Regions from separate parts of the Ruegeria sp. AF8 genome, predicted to be linked through region 2. Evidence: riboswitches for the same ligand, from Rfam matches in the RefSeq annotation. Region 2 holds a riboswitch; the other holds the start of a gene.
The links. Region 2 has a riboswitch for cobalamin ahead of ACR0AO_RS18600 (DUF1636 family protein). Riboswitches for the same ligand answer to the same signal wherever they lie in the genome.
Positions count from the first base shown of each region.

Region 1: linked by a shared signal. The riboswitch ahead of ACR0AO_RS08635 (hypothetical protein) and the one ahead of ACR0AO_RS18600 (DUF1636 family protein) in region 2 are both predicted to bind cobalamin.

Region 1 covers NZ_JBQFYW010000003.1:277,133-286,198, reverse strand. The annotation lists gene ACR0AO_RS08655 (bifunctional 2',3'-cyclic-nucleotide 2'-phosphodiesterase/3'-nucleotidase) at 1-1,655, shown strand, start outside; RNA gene ffs (signal recognition particle sRNA small type) at 1,695-1,793, shown strand; gene ACR0AO_RS08645 (alpha/beta hydrolase family protein) at 1,823-2,683, opposite strand; gene ACR0AO_RS08640 (TetR/AcrR family transcriptional regulator) at 2,770-3,390, shown strand; cobalamin riboswitch at 3,407-3,613, shown strand; gene ACR0AO_RS08635 (hypothetical protein) at 3,702-4,106, shown strand; gene ACR0AO_RS08630 (protein-tyrosine phosphatase family protein) at 4,146-4,589, opposite strand; gene ACR0AO_RS08625 (DNA polymerase III subunit gamma/tau) at 4,821-6,578, shown strand; gene ACR0AO_RS08620 (TauD/TfdA dioxygenase family protein) at 6,679-7,548, shown strand; gene ACR0AO_RS08615 (YbaB/EbfC family nucleoid-associated protein) at 7,713-8,057, shown strand; gene recR (recombination mediator RecR) at 8,124-8,720, shown strand; gene ACR0AO_RS08605 (ion channel) at 8,742-9,066, shown strand, end outside.
Region 2 covers NZ_JBQFYW010000014.1:34,354-43,419, forward strand. The annotation lists gene ACR0AO_RS18575 (ABC transporter transmembrane domain-containing protein) at 1-209, opposite strand, end outside; tRNA gene ACR0AO_RS18580 (tRNA-Gly) at 343-416, opposite strand; gene ACR0AO_RS18585 (hypothetical protein) at 438-716, opposite strand; gene ACR0AO_RS18590 (hypothetical protein) at 950-2,593, shown strand; gene ACR0AO_RS18595 (PhoX family protein) at 2,816-4,705, shown strand; cobalamin riboswitch at 5,053-5,258, shown strand; gene ACR0AO_RS18600 (DUF1636 family protein) at 5,336-5,710, shown strand; gene cobW (cobalamin biosynthesis protein CobW) at 5,714-6,769, shown strand; gene cobN (cobaltochelatase subunit CobN) at 6,773-9,066, shown strand, end outside.

The DNA.
Region 1 (9,066 bases), on a different contig from region 2:
TTGGTGATTGCGCCGCCGAAGCGGACGCTGGCATGCACCCGCTGATGCGTGCTTTCGAATGCCTGGGGTATGACGCTGTCGGGTTGGGCAACCATGATTTCAGCTTTGGACTGGAACGCCTGAGCAGTATTCTGGCACAATCGCCATGTCCGGTACTGTGCAGCAACCTGCATTGCCTCGAGACAAACCAGCCCTGGCAGGCATCGACCATTTTGGAACAGCGGTTTGTGGCTGGTGTCGAGACACGCGTGCTGCAAGTCGGTGTCTTTTCGGTTTTGCCGCCGCAAACGACGGATTGGGAAGCGCATCTGCTTGATGGCCGTGTGACCTCGACAGATATTCTTGAGACCGCCACAGCAACCGTACGCAACCTGAAGCAAAAGGGATGCGACGTGATCGTCGCCCTGGCCCATTCAGGTCTGGCCGAAGCTTCTTCCGAATCCCGGATGGAAAACGTGGTGGTTCCGCTGGCTGCAATTGAGGGGATTGACGCGGTGGTCGCCGGGCATACGCACCTGACGCTACCCGGGCTGGATCACAACGGCATTGCCCATGTCTCGGGCGACACTGGTCTGGTTCATGGCAAACCCGTTGTCATGCCCGGATCGTCAGGATCGCATCTGGGGGTGATCGATCTGACGCTTTCCCGAGAGGCTGGCGAGTGGAGAGTCGCGCAACATGCGGCTGAACTGCGCCCGATCTGCAGCAGAGACAGCAACGGGCGCGTTCGTCGCAACGCACCCGAGGACCCCGAGCTGGTTCAGATCTTCAAACCCGGGCATGGTGATACGCTGAAACGGATGCACCAGCCAGTCGGGCGGGTCGATCAGTCGATGCACAGCTATTTTTCCTTTTGCGCCGCAGACCGTGGCCTTGCACTGGTTGCAGCCGCGCAAATGGCGGCATTACGCCCGTTTCTGACTGGATTGCCCGAGGCGGCGCTGCCGATGCTGTCCGCCGTATCGCCGGCGAAATTCGGAGGCCGGGCCGGCCCAGGCAACTATACAGAGGTGCCGGCAGGCGCTGTGTCCATGCGCCATATTGCGGATCTGTGCGTTTTTCCCAACGAATTGCGCGCGGCTGTCGTGACCGGAGCGCAATTGCGGGAATGGCTGGAAATGTCGGCCTGCCTGTTCAATCAGGTTCCGGACGGAAGCCGGGATATCGATCTGATCGACCCGTCCCGCGCAGGCCACAATTTCGATGTCATTCATGGCGTTGAATACATGATCGATCTGACTTCACCACCTCGATTCCGCCCGGACGGCGGCCTGACGGACCTGACTCACCGGCGCATTCGTGACCTTGTCTGGAACGGCAGCCCCGTCGGTGACCGCCAGAGATTTGTCGTGGCCCTCAACAACTACCGGTTCAATGGCGGCGGTCATTTCTCTGCCCTGAGCGATGCGCGCGGCATCGACATCCCGCCTCTGCGCATTCAGCGCATCTTGAAGGATTATGTCGAGGGGCGCCTTCCAATCGACCCATTGCAGGCGACGGCGCACCCCTGGCGGTTCGCGGAGATGAACGAAACCTCGGTGATTCTGAAAACAGGCCCGGATGCCCTGCGCTATCTTGAAGAGCTTTCAGGCTTTGAACCGGTTCGGCTGGGCGTCGATCCGGGCGGATTCCTGTGCCTGCGCCTGTCCCTGTGACGGGTTGTCTTTGCCCGGCATCTCACCTATATCATCCGGCGAGAGGTTGGCGCGGGCGAGCGCCTCGCCAACCTGGTCAGGTCCGGAAGGAAGCAGCCACAACGAGTCCCGCTTGGGTCGATGTCCAACCTCTCACTATCCGAAAATCACCTGCAAACCGGTTCGGCCTAACCCGAGATGAGCGCGGGCCAGACTGCGGCATTTCTGCGTGCGAACGCCCCCAGATGCCCGACGTTCGTCAATCCGAATTCCTGCGGGGTCAATATGCGCCGGCGTGACCTGTTCCCGTAGACCTCCGCCAGTCGCCATACGCATTTCGGCGGGATCACGTGATCGTCGGAAAATGCGATTAAATCGACCGAGGCGCCACTTCTTTCCCAGTCCGGTCTCGGCAGCGTCTTTCCGGTTTCGGGCAGGTAACTATGCGCGGACGTGCACCACTTTCGCCATTGCCAATACACCTGCGGAGGCAGATCGGAGCCAAAGCCCGTCAGACGTCCCGGCAGATAACCCAAACTCTTGACGAGCAGAGGAACGTGTCCGAACCAGAACAGTCGGGCGAGCGCCTGATACGGCCAGGGATGATCGCGGTGCTGAACCAGCCCAGAACAGACACAGATCATCCGGTCGATCTGTTCAATTCCCGGCTGCAACGGGCCCAGCATCCCGCCAACCGAATGCCCGATGACCCACAGTTTCGCATCCGGAAACCGTTGCCGCATTTCGGCCGTGGCCGCCGGCATGTCGACCAGCGCCCAATCGGCCATCGACGTCGTGGATTTTTTCAGGCGGCCAACCTTGGAATTGCCGAAATCCCGATAGTCGTAAGTCAGGCAGGCCATGCCGTGTTCTCCGGCCAGCCATCTGGCGAAATGCCGGTAATAGTCTTTTGGAACGCCTGTCGCGCCGTTGATCACAACGGCAACCGAAGGCGCCTCTGTCGTGCGATAGAGGCGGGCGGCCAGCATGCGCGTTCCCGAGCGGAACTGAAATTCCTCGACCAGTACCGCATCCTGAGCATCCAACATAGCGCCATTCCTCGATGATCTAGACCAATCGGTCTACACATCCCCCTCTGGACCAATCGGTCCAATGATGTCAATAATCCCCGCAAATGACCGTACGTCCCTTGCCGACAAAAGAACGTCTGATACGCGCCGCCGCCAACCTGTTCCAGCGGTCGGGTTATCACGGTGTCGGCCTGTCCGAGGTTCTGATGGCGGCTGATGCGCCAAAGGGTTCACTTTACCACCATTTCCCGAATGGAAAGGCCGACCTGGCGCTTGCGGCGGCGACATGGGCGTCTGACGCGATGCTCGGGCTTATCGCCGATTCTTTTGAACCGGCGGAAAGTTTCGAGTCCGGCGCCGAAACCCTGTGCCACAAAATCGCGAAACTTTTTGACAAATCGGGGCAGTGGAACACCTGTCCCATCTCGGCCACCCTGTTCGAAGGGCCCGACAATACAAGGTTCCGCAACCACGCTTATCATCTGTACGAAGGCTGGATTTCCGAAGTTGCGCATCACGCAAAGCGGCTTGGCGTGGCAGAGCCCGGCGTTGCGGCAGATACGCTTTTCGTTTTGCTTCAGGGCGGATGGCAACTGGCGCGGGCAAGGCAGTCATCGGATATCCTGCGTGCCTTGCCGGGCCGACTGCACCCGTCGCCGGGCTCCCCGCGCAAAGATCCCCGGCGCGACGCAGCAAGGGCGCTTGCGAAATGGAAATCTCCTTGACCCGGTCCCGCCCGCCCGCTAGCGATTGAGCGATGGTTTCCGGTCGTGAGCACGGCCGGGATGAAAAGGGAACACGGTGCGGTTCAATTTCGAACCCAAGCCGCGACTGCCCCCGCAACTGTAGGCGGAGAGCACAGCCGAAACACCACTGGCCCATGGGCCGGGAAGGTCGGCCAAGCGACAACCCGCAAGTCAGGAGACCTGCCATCGGAACTGAAACTCGAATTCGGGCGGGGTGTCCGGGCTGGGTTTGACGGCAGCCCGCTGTCTATCCCGTCCATCGCCCTCGTCCACGGCGCGGAGGGCGCAATATGATCTGGAAAACCGACAACCACCTGTTCACGGCAACCCTGTGTCAGAAAACCGGGGAACCCTGCCCCGCATTGGCGCAGATGGCGACAAAGCTGACGCAGGCGATATCGGCGTCAAAATCCGTCACCGAAGACACCTTCGAAATCGACGGAAAATGCGAACTTGGACATTGCGCCGCCGGGTGCGACGCCAGTTTTCGCGCCGATCACACCCGCATCCGAATTTTCTGCGGTGTCGATGCTGACGCCGATGTCGAGCGGCTGAACCGGATCGCGGATGCGCTTTTGAACCCGACTGCGACCGCCTTTCCTTCGGGTTGGGTCAAAACGATGCCCTGCGCGCTTTTGGAGGCGCTTCCCGTCCAACGCAGAACGTCAGAGGCGCCGCACCACGCAGCTTTGTAACCGGATAGCCAAGGCCGCAGTTGGAACCGCAAGCCGGCCTCAGGGCCGGTGCGACACCCTTTGCCCTTTCAGCGCCCAATCCATTTGTGGCTCGGTTTCCACCGCGCAGGGGCGAATTGCGCGCAAGCGCGTCAGCGCATCTGCCGGCTTTTCGCCACATTCCACCATCAGTCTCAGCGCCGCCATCCCTGATCGCCCGCAGCCGCCACGGCAATGGATTAGCACCCGTCCGCCACCAGCCAGAGCCTGTCGGGCCGACGCGCTGGCCACAGCCCATTTCTCCTCGATGCTGCGGGACGGTATCCCGAAATCCTCGACCGGCAGATGCGACCACCGGCAGGCCCGGCCCTGAATGTCCAATCCGAAATGACGCGCCCCATCCTGAATCATCTCGACTTCGGTTGTCATCGAGATCGCAAGGCCCGGTTTCCAGTCGGCAATCGTATCAAGATCGTCAACATAGGTTCCGCCCCGGCCCGGCATCTGGCAAATTGCCAGAGTTCCCCCGCCCACCTGCAGGCCATAGATCACCAGTTGCGACACGATCAGTTCCCCCCCCACAACCAGCGCACTCAGATCCGGAATTCCCAATCGATACTCAGGTGTTTTACCCCGGCTTGTCTGCAATCCAAACCAAAATCGATGCGGCCGCTGTGGACGTGGGCATCGCGGCGCACTACGCTGCGTTTTCAAGACGAATCCGGCAGAGCAGACATGACCGACACCGCACCCGCCCCCTATCAGGTCCTTGCCCGCAAATATCGCCCTGAAACCTTTGCCGATCTGGTCGGTCAGGATGCGATGGTGCGCACGCTGAAAAACGCGTTCGAAGCGGACCGGATCGCGCAGGCATTCATCATGACCGGTATCCGGGGGACAGGAAAAACCACGACCGCGCGGATCATCGCCAAAGGCATGAATTGCATCGGTTCGGATGGAAATGGCGGGCCGACCACCGACCCTTGCGGCAAGTGCGAACATTGCGTCGCCATCATGGAAGGCCGCCATGTCGATGTGATGGAAATGGATGCCGCCAGCCGCACCGGTGTGAACGATATCCGCGAGATCATCGACAGCGTCCGCTACCGCGCCGCCAGCGCGCGCTACAAGATTTACATCATCGACGAGGTTCACATGCTGTCGACCAGCGCCTTCAACGCGCTGCTCAAGACGCTGGAAGAACCGCCCGAACATGTAAAGTTCATCTTCGCCACCACCGAGATTCGCAAGGTCCCGGTCACCGTTCTGTCCCGCTGTCAGCGGTTCGATCTGCGTCGGATCGAACCGGAAGTGATGATCGGGCTGCTACGCCGGATTGCCACTTCCGAAGGCGCGGAAATCGCCGAAGACGCCCTGGCGCTGATCACCCGCGCGGCGGAAGGTTCGGCGCGGGATGCGACCTCGCTTCTGGATCAGGCAATATCGCACGGCGCGGGAGAAACCACTGCCGATCAGGTTCGTGCGATGCTGGGTCTGGCGGATCGCGGCCGGGTTCTGGACCTGATGGACATGATCCTGCGCGGCGACGCGGGCGCGGCTTTGACCGAGCTTGGTGCGCAATATGCCGAGGGTGCCGATCCGCTGGCGGTGTTGCGGGACCTGGCGGAAATCACCCATTGGGTTTCAGTGGTGAAGATCACGCCCGATGCCGCCGAAGACCCGACCGTCTCCCCAGACGAGCGCGCGCGGGGAATGCAGATGGCCGAGGCGCTGCCCATGCGCGTCCTGACCCGGATGTGGCAGATGCTGCTGAAGGCGCTGGAGGAAGTTTCGGCTGCGCCAAACGCGATGATGGCCGCCGAAATGGCAGTAATCCGGCTGACCCATGTCTCGGATTTGCCAAGCCCGGAAGAATTGATCAAGCGGCTTCAGGATGCCCCAGCGCCCGCGGGTCCGGGTGGCGGAATGCCCGCAACGGGCCCGCGGGCGCAGGTCTCGCAATCCACCGCCGTCCTTGCATCGGCCGGCGCATCCTCACCACGCCACAACAGCAGTGCGCCGGTTGCGGCACTGGCTCAGGATCTGCAAGCGGCGCTGGCGCGCTATCCGACTTTCGAGCATGTGGTCGAACTGATCCGCGCCAATCGCAACGGAAAACTTCTGGTCGATGTCGAGGATGGCGTCCGCCTCGTGTCCTATCAGCCGGGGCGGATCGAATTCACCCCGTCCGCCAAGGCACCCACCGATCTGGCGCAGCGGCTGGGCGCAAGCCTGCAGAGTTGGACCGGTAACCGTTGGGCAGTGTCCATCGTGTCGGATGGCACGGCGCAGACAATTTCGGAAATCCGGAACGCCGCTGATATCGCCCTGAAAAAGCAAGCCGAGGCGCATCCGCTGGTGCAGGCCGTGCTCAGCCAGTTTCCCAAGGCCAGCATAACCCGCATTACAACTCCCGAACAACGCGCGGCTCAGGTTGAGGCCGAAGCCCTTCCCGAAGTCGAAGACGAGTGGGACCCGTTCGAAGAGGGTTGATCGTTCAACCGTTTCGCATTGGAATAAATGTCGCAAACGCGCTTGCCGGGTGGATTGCGTCCTCGCATCCTGCCCGAAATATCCTCTGATGGAGCCAGCCATGCGCACAGACCCCCTTCATTCGCGTTTCGGCCTGATCGTGCATGACGTCGACCTGCGCGATGTTAGGGCGGATTCCCACTATCCCGAGATCCGGCAGATGTTCGAGACCCATTCCACCCTGCTGTTTCGTGACCAGTCCCTGACGGACAGCGATCACACCCGGCTTGGCGAATTGTTTGGCCCGCTGGAAAACCGCGAGGCAATGGCGGCGGGGCGGGATATCGCATTCGAAGTGTCCGAATTGTCGAACCAAACCGCCGAGGGGCTGCGCGCCCACAATGATCTCCGGTTGCTCGATTTGCAGGCCAACATGCTCTGGCACACGGACAGCACGTTCTTGCCGACACCGGCGCTGGTCAACATCCTGACCGCACATGTGGTTCCGCCCTCGGGCGGCGAAACCGAAATCGCCTCGACCCGCGCCGCCTGGGCCGACATGCCGGAAACCCTGAAAGCGCCGTTGCGCGATGCGGTCATCTGGCACCGGCTGTCTCACTCCCGTGTGCAGATCTCTGCCGATCTCGCCGTACAGCACAAAATGACCCGCTGGCCCGACCGACCCTGGCGCGCGGTCTGGCCCAACCCGGTCACCGGCGAAGAGGCGCTGTTCATCGCTTCGCACGCCTTCGCGATCGAAGGGCTGGGACATGTGGAAAGCCAGGACATCCTGACCCGGGCCATGGCCTTCTGCACCCGGCCTGAATATGTCTATTCCCACGAGTGGTCCGTTGGCGACGTGCTGATCTGGGATGAACGCGCCACGGTGCACCGCGGCCGTCCCTGGGATTACGACCACCCCCGAACGCTTCGCTCGATCTGTTGCTCGGTCACATCCGACGACGGCCTGTCCGCAGTTCGCGTGATCTGAATTGCAAGCGTCCGCATCGTGCGGGCAACGCCCGCACGATGCCGGGCCCAACCGGAGAAACGGTCTCGCCAGAGACCGCGACGACGGGCGGGAGCGCCTGCCCCTTGTGCCAGACCGTTCGCACCCGTATCTAGGCTTCAAACCGAATTGCAGGAGAAACAATCATGCTCAAAGGACTCGGCGGGCTTGGCGACATGGCCAAGATGATGAAATCCGCGCAAGAGCTGCAGACCAAGATGACCCAGATGCAGGAAGACCTGCACAACGTCCTGGTCACGGGCGAATCCGGTGCCGGTCTGGTCAAGGCAACGGCCTCGGCCAAGGGCGAGCTCAAGGGGCTCGATATTGATCCGTCGATCTTCAATGGCGACGACAAGGAAGTGGTCGAGGACCTGATCCTTGCCGCCATCAAGGACGCACAGGCCAAGGCCTCCGAAAAAGCGCAGGAGGAAATGGCCCGTCTGACGGAAAGTATGGGTCTGCCCAAAGACATCAAACTGCCGTTCTGATAATAGCGCCTGCATCACAATTGACCGGGACGGCGGCAGCCCCGGCGGCAAGACAGGGGCGCAAGGGTGAGTTCCAACCGCGAAATCGACAATCTGATCGACCTGGTGGCCAAGCTTCCCGGCCTCGGTCCGCGTTCGGCGCGGCGCGTGGTCCTGCATCTGATCCGAAAGCGCGCCTTGCTGCTTGCTCCTCTGGCAGAGTCCATGCAGGCGGTGGCCGCTTCGGCGCGGGAATGTCTCAACTGCGGAAATGTCGGCACCACGGATATCTGCGATATCTGCGAGGACGAGGCCCGCGCAACGGGCGAGCTTTGCGTGGTCGAGGATGTGGCAGATCTGTGGGCCATGGAGCGGGCGGGCGTATTCAAGGGCCGCTATCACGTTCTGGGCGGAACCCTGTCAGCACTTGACGGCATCGGCCCGGACGAACTTCGCATTCCCCGCCTGAAGGACCGGGTCGTCGCCGAAGAGATCACCGAAATCATTCTGGCGCTGAACGCGACGGTCGATGGCCAGACAACTGCCCACTACATCGCCGACCAGCTTCAGGGGCAGGTGCGCCTGACGTCACTGGCGCAAGGCGTGCCGATTGGCGGCGAACTGGACTATCTTGATGACGGCACCATCACGGCCGCCTTGCGCGCGCGCAAGGATATCGGGTGAAAACAAGAGGGAAGCGGTGAAATGGCGCGGATCGCGTTCCGTCTGAAAGAATGGTGGCCCACATTGCTGGGTGCGGTCGGGCTGGTCATTGTCAGCTTTCTGGCATTTTTCTTTTTGTCCCGGCTCAGCCCGGAAACCGCGGGCGACACGATCGGAACATTGGCCACTATCCTGCTTGCCGTCTGGCTGCTGTCGCAGATCTGGATACATGCGACGCGCATCGACAAGGCCAAGCATCAGCTTTTGTTGATGGCCGTCTCTTTCATTCAGGTCGTTCCGTTTCTGTTTGCCGCTGCATACGGGTCTTTCGGATATACCGACCTCTGCGTAATCGGCGCAAAAGAAC
Region 2 (9,066 bases):
TCGACCACGCGGCGCACGGCCAGAGGCAGGGCCAGCGTCATGCTTGCGGTGACGATCAGTGCAACAGTGGCGCCGAACATCAGGAGCTTGTAGGGCTTCATGAACGGCCAGAGCGACGCCAGAACGCCGATCTTTTTCGAACCCGCCCGTTCTTCGCTGGCCCCGGGCGCCGGGGATGCTGTCGAGTTTTTCGAGCGGTTCCTTGCCATGTCAGGCCCTTGTCGTTTTGTCGTCTTCAATCGCACGCTACATGGCCGCAGCGCCGCGCGGGGTCAAGGCGCACGGGCGGATTGCCGACGCATTGGCCGCATTTGACGCAGAAAATCCGGGAAAGGGCCGAGTTGGAGCGGGTAGACGGAATCGAACCGACATAGCCTGCTTGGAAGGCAGGGGCTTTACCATTAAGCTATACCCGCTCAGCGTCTTGGCTGATTATTTCACCTCTGTGGGATCGTCAAGCGGGAAATCTTTTTCCGATCATCTTCTTTCGATACGATCTGACCTGCAATGTCTTCCGCGGGTGACAGAAACGCTTCCATGTGTTCTGATGAAATGGATTTCTTCACTGATTGACCTGCGGACAATTCCATGAGCAAGCCGATAGCGCGCAAAAATCCACCGCCAAAACCCGCAAAGCGGCGGTGCCACCGCTGCCATGGCTCGGGCCGTTCGGCGTGCCAGATTTGCGGTGGATCGGGGCAGGTTTTCAAGACCAAGGACATTTTCGGCAAATCTGTCCATGACAGATGCACCGGCTGCTTCGGCCTGAAGACGACGCGTTGCGCGACATGCGGGGGCGAGGGTTTCATCTGACCCCTGATACCAAGGTTTCCGCCACCTCGAACGTTTCCGCACGATCCAAGGTTTTGTGCTATCCTTGGCGCGTCCGCTTTTGGCGCGACCCTCGGGTCGCGGCTGTGTTGTTTAGCATTCCATGGGGGAGTTCATCATGACAGACTTTGACCTGGGCACGTATGCACGCGAGATCACCACGTCATCGCCCGAAGCAAAGAGATTGTTCGATCAGGGGCTGATCTGGCTCTACGGCTATAATCACGAAGCGGCAGCGGATTGCTTTCAGAAGGCCGCCGATCTTGATCCCGATTGCGGCATTGCTTTTTGGGGCGTCGCTCATGCCATCGGTCCGAACTACAACAAACCTTGGGAGTTTTTCGAACCCGACGAAAAAGTCGCCACGCTGAAACGCGCGCATGAGGCGATTGCGGCCGCAGAGGCCCTGCGGGACAAGGTCTCGCCGCTGGAAGCGGCCCTGATCGATGCTCTGGCCGACCGGTTTCCGACCGACCCGGAAATCGAGGATTACGGCCCGTGGAACGACGCCTTTTCGGATTCGATGCGCAAGGTCTATGCGACGCACAGGGACGATCTGGACGTGGCCTGCATCTTTGCCGAAGCGCTGATGAACCGGACACCCTGGCAGCTTTGGGATCTCGCAAAGGGCGAACCGGCCGAGGGCGCATCCACTGTCGAAGCTTTGACCGTTCTGGACACTGCGTTCGACAGGCTTCACGGGGCCTGGGATCATCCCGGTCTGCTGCATATGTATATCCACCTGATGGAAATGTCGCCCACCCCGGAAAAAGCGCTGCGCCATGGCGACCGGCTGGTCGACCTGGTACCGGAAAGCGGGCATCTGGTACACATGGCGACCCATATCGACGTCCTGTGTGGCGAATATCAGAATGTAGTCTGGCGCAATCACCGTGCCGCCGCCGTCGACAAGAAATACGAAGCGATGGCCGGGGGCGAGAACTTCTATACCGTGTATCGCGTCCACAATGTCCATTTCGAAGCCTATGGCGCGATGTTTCTCGGACAGCCGGAAAAGGCGCTGGCCGCGTCCGAAGAACTGATGCGAATGCTGCACGACAACGTTGTGCGCTTTTTCCCCGACCTATTCGAATCCTTCTATGGCAAGAAAATCCACGTGATGGTGCGGTTCGGGCAGTGGCAGGAGATTCTGGACGAACCTTTCCCCCAGGATCGTGAGCTCTACAGCTATACCACCGCCGCCATGTATCAGGCGCGCGCCATCGCATTGGCCAATCTGGGACGCCCGGACGAGGCTCTGGCCGAGCGCGAACGCGCGGTCGCGGCGCGCAAGGCGGTTCCCGAGGGGCGCTTGGTGTTCAACAATACCGCCGCGGATGTGCTGATGATCGGAGAGGCGATGATGGACGGCGAGATCGCCTTCAAGGCCGGCGATCGCGAAGGCGGGCTATCGCATCTGCGTCGCTCGGTCGAACTGGACGACAATCTGGTCTATGATGAACCCTGGGGCTGGATGCAGCCGACACGCCATGCGCTGGGTGCGCTGTTGATGGAGGACGGGCAGTTTGAAGAGGCCGAGGCCGTCTATCGCGCCGATCTGGGGCTGGACGACACGCTTGCACGCGCCTGCCAGCATCCGCGCAATATCTGGAGCCTGCATGGCCTGCACGAATGTCTTGTGCGGCGCGGCGAGATGACCGAGGCGAAGCACATCCGGCTGCAACTTGATCAGGCCGCCGCGCGGGCGACGGTACCGGTGCATGCCTCATGCTATTGCCGCAGCCAGGCCAAGGCGGCATAGAAACCTTCCAGACTGCCACTTTCCAGTCATCTGACATGAAATGACTGAAATGCCGCCCCGTATACGGGGCGGTTTCCTTTTGTCCGATTGCCGGCTGTTCCGGCGAAACTGAAAACTTGATCAAGTGAATGTCACCTGTCTGTCACATCTGTTCAAAGAGTTGTCACACAAGGCTCCTACATCCTCGGCTCACGAAGTTTAGTCGCTACTTGGGAGCCAACCATGAACAACTTTGATTCCAACAAACTTTCCGCTGACGACTGGGATGAGCTGAATTTTCCGCGCCCGGAAGAAAACGGCTTTGACCGCGTTGTGGAAAGTGCGCTGTCGCGCAGGGGTTTTCTGGGCGGTGTACTTGCCTTCGGTTCCGGCGCGGCGGCGATGGGTGCCGGTCTGCTGAACTCCACGGCGGCGTCCGCGACCCAGGTTCCGCGTTTTACTTTCACTCCGATCGCGGCGCAGACCGACGGTACCGTTCATGTGCCCGAGGGATACAGCTGGAAAATCCTGGCGCGTTGGGGCGATCCGTTGTTTGCGGAAGCTGACGGTTATGACATCTCCGATGGCGGACCGCTGGAGAACTCGGACAAGATCTTCGGCGAAAACACAGACGGGATGGAAACCTTCTCGTTTCAGGGACACGAACTGATTGCCATCAATCACGAATACCCGAACGAAGACATCAACCTGCCGACCGCGCAGGAGGGCAAACCGGCCAGCGCCGAAGACGTTTTGAAACTGCAGAATATTCAGGGCGTGACCGTGATGGAAATCGCCGAGGGACCCGAAGGCTGGACCGTGGTCAGGGACAGCCCGTTCAACCGCCGTATTCATCACAACACGCCGATGAAAATCGTTGGCCCGGCCGCCGGCCACGATCTGCTTAAGACAAAGGCCGATCCGACGGGAACGTCCGCGCTGGGCACGATGAACAACTGCGGTGCCGGCAAGACGCCCTGGGGCACATATCTGACCTGCGAAGAGAATTTTAACGGGTATTTCGGATCATCCGACGAAACCGCCAACTACAGTTCCGAAGTCGAAAGCGGCTACAGGCGCTATGGCATCAAGGCGGCAAGCTGGAACGGCTACGAATTGTTCGATCCGCGCTTCGATACATCGAAAAATCCGCACGAGCCGCACCGCGCGGGCTGGATCGTCGAAATCGACCCGACCAGACCGGACAGCACGCCGGTCAAGCATACAGGTCTGGGCCGGTTCAAGCATGAAAATGCCGAAGTGGTCTTGGCCCCCGATGGCCGCGTCGTCGTCTACATGGGCGATGATGAGCGGGGCGAGTACCTGTATCGCTTTGTTTCCAATGGCACCTATTATCCCGGCGGCTCCACTGATGGGCTGCTGGACGACGGCACGCTCTATGTTGCCAAATTCAAAGACGACGAGACCGGCGAGTGGCTGGCGCTGACCCCGGAAACCACAGGCATGAGCGCTGCAGATATCGCCATTTTCACCCGCATGGCGGCCTCGACCGTGGGCGGCACCACGATGGACCGTCCCGAATGGGTGGCGACGAACCCGATGGCGATCGAGGCCTATTGCTGCCTGACCAACAACAAGAACCGGGGCGTCAAGCCGAATGCCGGTGGCGACGAGACATCGGCCAATGGCCCGAATCCGCGGGACGCCAACAAATATGGTCAGATCGTGCGCTGGCGTCCCGCGCAAGACGATCACGCCGCCGACACGTTCAGTTGGGATCTCTATGTGATGGCAGGCAATCCAACGGTACACAGCGACGCCTATGCCGGATCGCCCAATGTGAACGCGGGCAACCTGTTCAACTCGCCCGACGGCATGGCCATCGATTCAACCGGAATGGTCTGGATTCAGACGGACGGCGATGACGACAATCAGGGTGACTTTGCCGGAATGGGCAACAACCAGATGCTGGTGGGTGATCCGGTGACGGGCGAGATCGCGCGCTTCATGACCGGCCCGAACGGTTGCGAGGTCACCGGGCTTGCCTGGTCCGGCGACCGCCGCACGATGTTCGTGGGTATCCAGCATCCCGGCAGCAACTGGCCGGATGGCGGCACTCCACGGTCGGCCGTGATTGCCATCAAGCATGGCGACAATGCGCCGATCGGGTGATCCGGGCATCCTCCAACAACAATCTCCCCCGGTGAACAGCACCGGGGGCCCAGTCAGCGCCTGAGGTTCCGAGCCCATTCGTCTGCCTTCCGGTTTCCCGCCCGGCAATCCCTACGAAACGCCAGGACGTAAGGGCCGATGCGGCAGAGCGCGGGGCCACCGATTCCCTTTGAGCAACCGAATTGCCCGATCCGTGCCGGACATGTGCGGCCCCTGTCCCGCCGCCTGCTCAAGGTCCGGTCACGCGAAAGACCGACCACCGATGCCGCTGGCTGATCGGGGCGGGTCGCTTTTCGCCTCTGCCCGTTCACATCGGCATCGGCGCGCTTGACAAGTCCCCTGCCCTTGCCGCATGTCCGCGCTGTTGGTGTCTGTGCAGACAGATGAAAAGGGAATGCGTCAGCGGTTTTCCGTCAAACGCAGCCGCCCCCGCGACCGTGACCGGAGAGGGTGCCCATAGCCACTGGCCCAAAGGCCGGGAAGGCGGGACACCCGACAGGGACAATCCCTGACATCCGTAAGCCGGGAGACCTGCCAACGCCCGAAGACAAGACCGGACGGGGTGTTCCGGTGTCGGGCCATGGCCCGGATGATGCCCCGTCCCGAGAAACCTTTAAGGGGGGATGAGACGTGACCAAGCCTGCGCCAGTCGAATTGCTGGTCTGCACCACCTGCCGACGCGGCCTGCCTGTCGAGGATGACGCCCAGCGCCCCGGCGCCTTGTTGCACAAGGCATTGACCGATGCCGCTCTGCCCGACGGAATACAACTGAAACCGGTCGAGTGCCTGTCGAATTGCGATCAGGGATGCTCGATCGTGTTGCGTGGCGGGCCGGAACGCTGGACCTTTGTCTATGAGAACCTGAACGAGACCGATCATGTCGGCATCATCGTCGATGGCGCAACCAAATACCTGGCCACCGAGGACGGTCTGGTCAAATGGCGCGAGCGCCCGGAACATTTCCGCAAAAACTGCGCCTCGCGCATTCCCCCGATTGGAGCCTGAGAAATGAGCAACCTCGAAAAACTGCCCGTCACCGTGATCACCGGCTTTCTCGGCTCGGGCAAGACCACGCTGGTGCGCCACCTGATGCAGAACCCGCAGGGCAAGCGTCTGGCGGTTGTCGTCAACGAGTTTGGCGATGTCGGTGTCGACGGCGATATCCTGAAATCCTGCGCTATCCCGGATTGCCCGGCGGAAAACATCATGGAATTGGCCAATGGCTGCATCTGCTGCACCGTGGCTGATGACTTCATTCCGACCATAGAGGCGCTGATGGCGCTGGAGCCGCGCCCCGATCACATTCTGATCGAAACCTCCGGCCTCGCCCTGCCCAAGCCGCTGCTGAAGGCCTTCGATTGGCCCGATATCCGCTCAAAAATCACCGTGGACGGCGTGATCGCTCTGGCCGATGCCGAGGCGGTGGCCGCCGGTCGTTTCGCTCCGAACGTCGAGGCGGTGGATGCCCAGCGTATGGCCGACGCTTCAATCGACCACGAAACGCCCCTGTCCGAGGTGTTCGAGGATCAGATTTCCTGCGCCGACATCATCCTGCTGACCAAGCCCGATCTGGCGGGTCCCGAAGGCGTTGCCAAAGCCAAGGAAATCATCGCCGCCGAGGTCCCGCGCCCACTGCCCGTCGTCGAAGTTGCCGAAGGTGTCGTGGACGTCCGAGTTGTGCTGGGCCTTGAGGCCGCGGCCGAAGATGACATGGACGCGCGGCCAAGCCATCACGACGGTCACCATGATCACGAACATGACGATTTTGAAAGCATCATCGTCGAGCTTCCGGAACAGACCGACCCGGCGCAATTGGTCGCCAATATCGAACGTTTGGCCAATGAACTAAACATCCTCCGAGTCAAAGGCTATGCTGCCGTTCAGGGCAAACCCATGCGCCTGCTGGTGCAGGCTGTCGGCGCCCGCGTGCGTCATCAGTATGACCGTCCGTGGAAACCGGGCGAAGAGCGCCGTTCGCGTCTGGTGGTCATTGCCGAGCATGACGACATCAAAGCGGCCGCAATCCGCGATATCCTCGTGGGTGTAGCCGAGGCCGCCGAGTAAGCCATGCACGTCGTCTTCCGCGAAAGCCACGGGCTCGAGGAAACCGAGACCCCAACCGATCTGGGCCAGAGCCCGGCGGATCTGGTGGCGCTGTCTTTTTCGGACAGCGACCTTGGCGCTTTCGCGGCGGGCTGGCATCGCGGGGGCGGCCCCGAGGGGCGCATGCCGACAATGCGTCTCGCCAATCTGGCCGCGCTGAAACATCCTCTGTCCGTCGACACCTATGTTGAACAAACGCTTGAAGGGGCCAAGGGCATCCTGATCCGCCTGATTGGCGGGGTGCCCTATTGGTCCTACGGTTTGCAGCAGGTTCTGGCGCTGGCGCAGGCCAAAGGCATCGCCCTGGCCGTACTGCCCGCAGACGGACGCGAAGACACAAGACTGGACGAATACTCCACTCTGCCAGCCTCGACTCTGCGTCGTTTGGCGCATCTGTGCGACACCGGCGGAGAGGTTGCGGCACAGGCCGCTTTGGCACAGATGGCGCTGGCGGCGGGTCTTTACGCAGGTCCCGTGATGGGGGCCAAAACTCTGCCGGAATGCGGCGCTTGGTGCCCGGATCGTGGCGTGATCCCCGTGGATCAGGCCTTCACCGGGGACGCGAAACGCATCGTCGTAACGTTCTACCGTGCCTACCTGACCTCGGCCGACACCGCCCCGGTTGCGGCTCTGATCCGCCGCCTGCGCGCACGGGGGTTCGAGGCGGTTGGCATGTTCGCCCCTTCTCTCAAAGCCCCTGCGGCTGCTGATTGGCTGCGCAAGAGCATCGGTGCACTGAAGCTCTCGGCGATCATCAATGCCACCTCATTCTCGGGCAAAGGAGCGTCGGGCACCTCGCCTCTGGACGCGGCGGATGTACCGGTGTTTCAGGTCGCCTTCGCCACCTCGCGCCGCAAGGCCTGGGCCGAAGCGGAACGCGGCCTTTCGCCCGCCGACCTTGCAATGCATGTCGTGCTGCCGGAGGTGGACGGAAGGATTTCAGCGGGCATAGCCTCGTTCAAGGAACCGGGCAAACGCGACCCGCATCTGGAATACTCCCGCTTTGCCCACCGCGCCGAGCCCGAACGGATAGAGGCCATTATCGACCGCGTCACCGGCTGGCTGGATCTCAGCGACAAGCCCAAAGGGGATCAGGTTCCGGCGCTGGTGCTGTCCACCTACCCGGGCAAAGCTTGGCAGATGGCGCATGCAGTCGGCCTCGACGCGCTGGCCTCGGCCGAGGCGATGCTGGCCGACCTGCAAAGCGAAGGCTATGACACCGCACCGGCAGAACCGATTGCCGAGACCCTGCTGGACGCACGCATTTCGTGGTCGCTTGATAATTATCAAACAGCGCTGGCGGATCTACCCGAACAGCTACGCACCGACCTTCAATCGGTATGGGGCAAGCCCGAGAACGACCCGACATTCACAGATGGGGCTTTCCACTTTACCGCCCTGCGCCGCGGCAAGGCCCTGATTGCCCTGCAACCTGAACGCGGCACAATCGACACGCGCGATGACGACTATCACGATCTGTCCCGCACCCCACGCCACAGCTATGTCGCGTTCTATCTGTGGCTGCGCAAAGGCCTCGGCGCCGATGTGCTGATCCATATCGGAGCACACGGCACGCTGGAATGGCTGCCCGGCAAGTCGGTCGCCCTGTCGTCGGAATGTTGGCCCGAAGCGCTGATCCGCGATCTGCCGGTGATCTACCCTTTCATCGTCAACGACCCCGGCGAGGCCGCGCAGGCCAAGCGTCGGATCGGAGCGGTTACGCTGGGCCATATCCCGCCCCCGATGAAGGAAAGCGGCACGCCGGACCGGATGGTACGGCTGGAATCGCTGCTGGATGAGTTTTCGAACGCCGACGGGCTTGACCCCAAGCGCCGCGACCGGCTGCAGGAAGACATCCGGGATGAGGCGCAGGCCATCGGGCTGGAAAGTGACCTTGGCCTCGATCAGGCCACCAGCACCGCCGAGGCGATCACCCGCATCGACCGTTTTGTCTGCGACATCAAGGAAAGCCAGTTCGGCGACGGCCTGCACATCTTTGGCCGTGTGCCCGAGGCGAAGGGCAATTTCGATCCCGCCCCCTCGGCCCATGCCGAGCGCAGCGCCCTGATTTATGCGCTGGCGGGGAAACGGATCGAGGCTGGACCGTCGGGCTCGCCCTATCGCGGGCGCTCGGATGTTCTGCCGACCGGGCGCAACCTCTACACCACCGACCCGCGTTCGGTGCCCACCCGCGCCGCCTATACACAGGGCGTGAAACTGGCCGAGGAATTGGTTCGGCGACATCTGCAGGAAGAAGG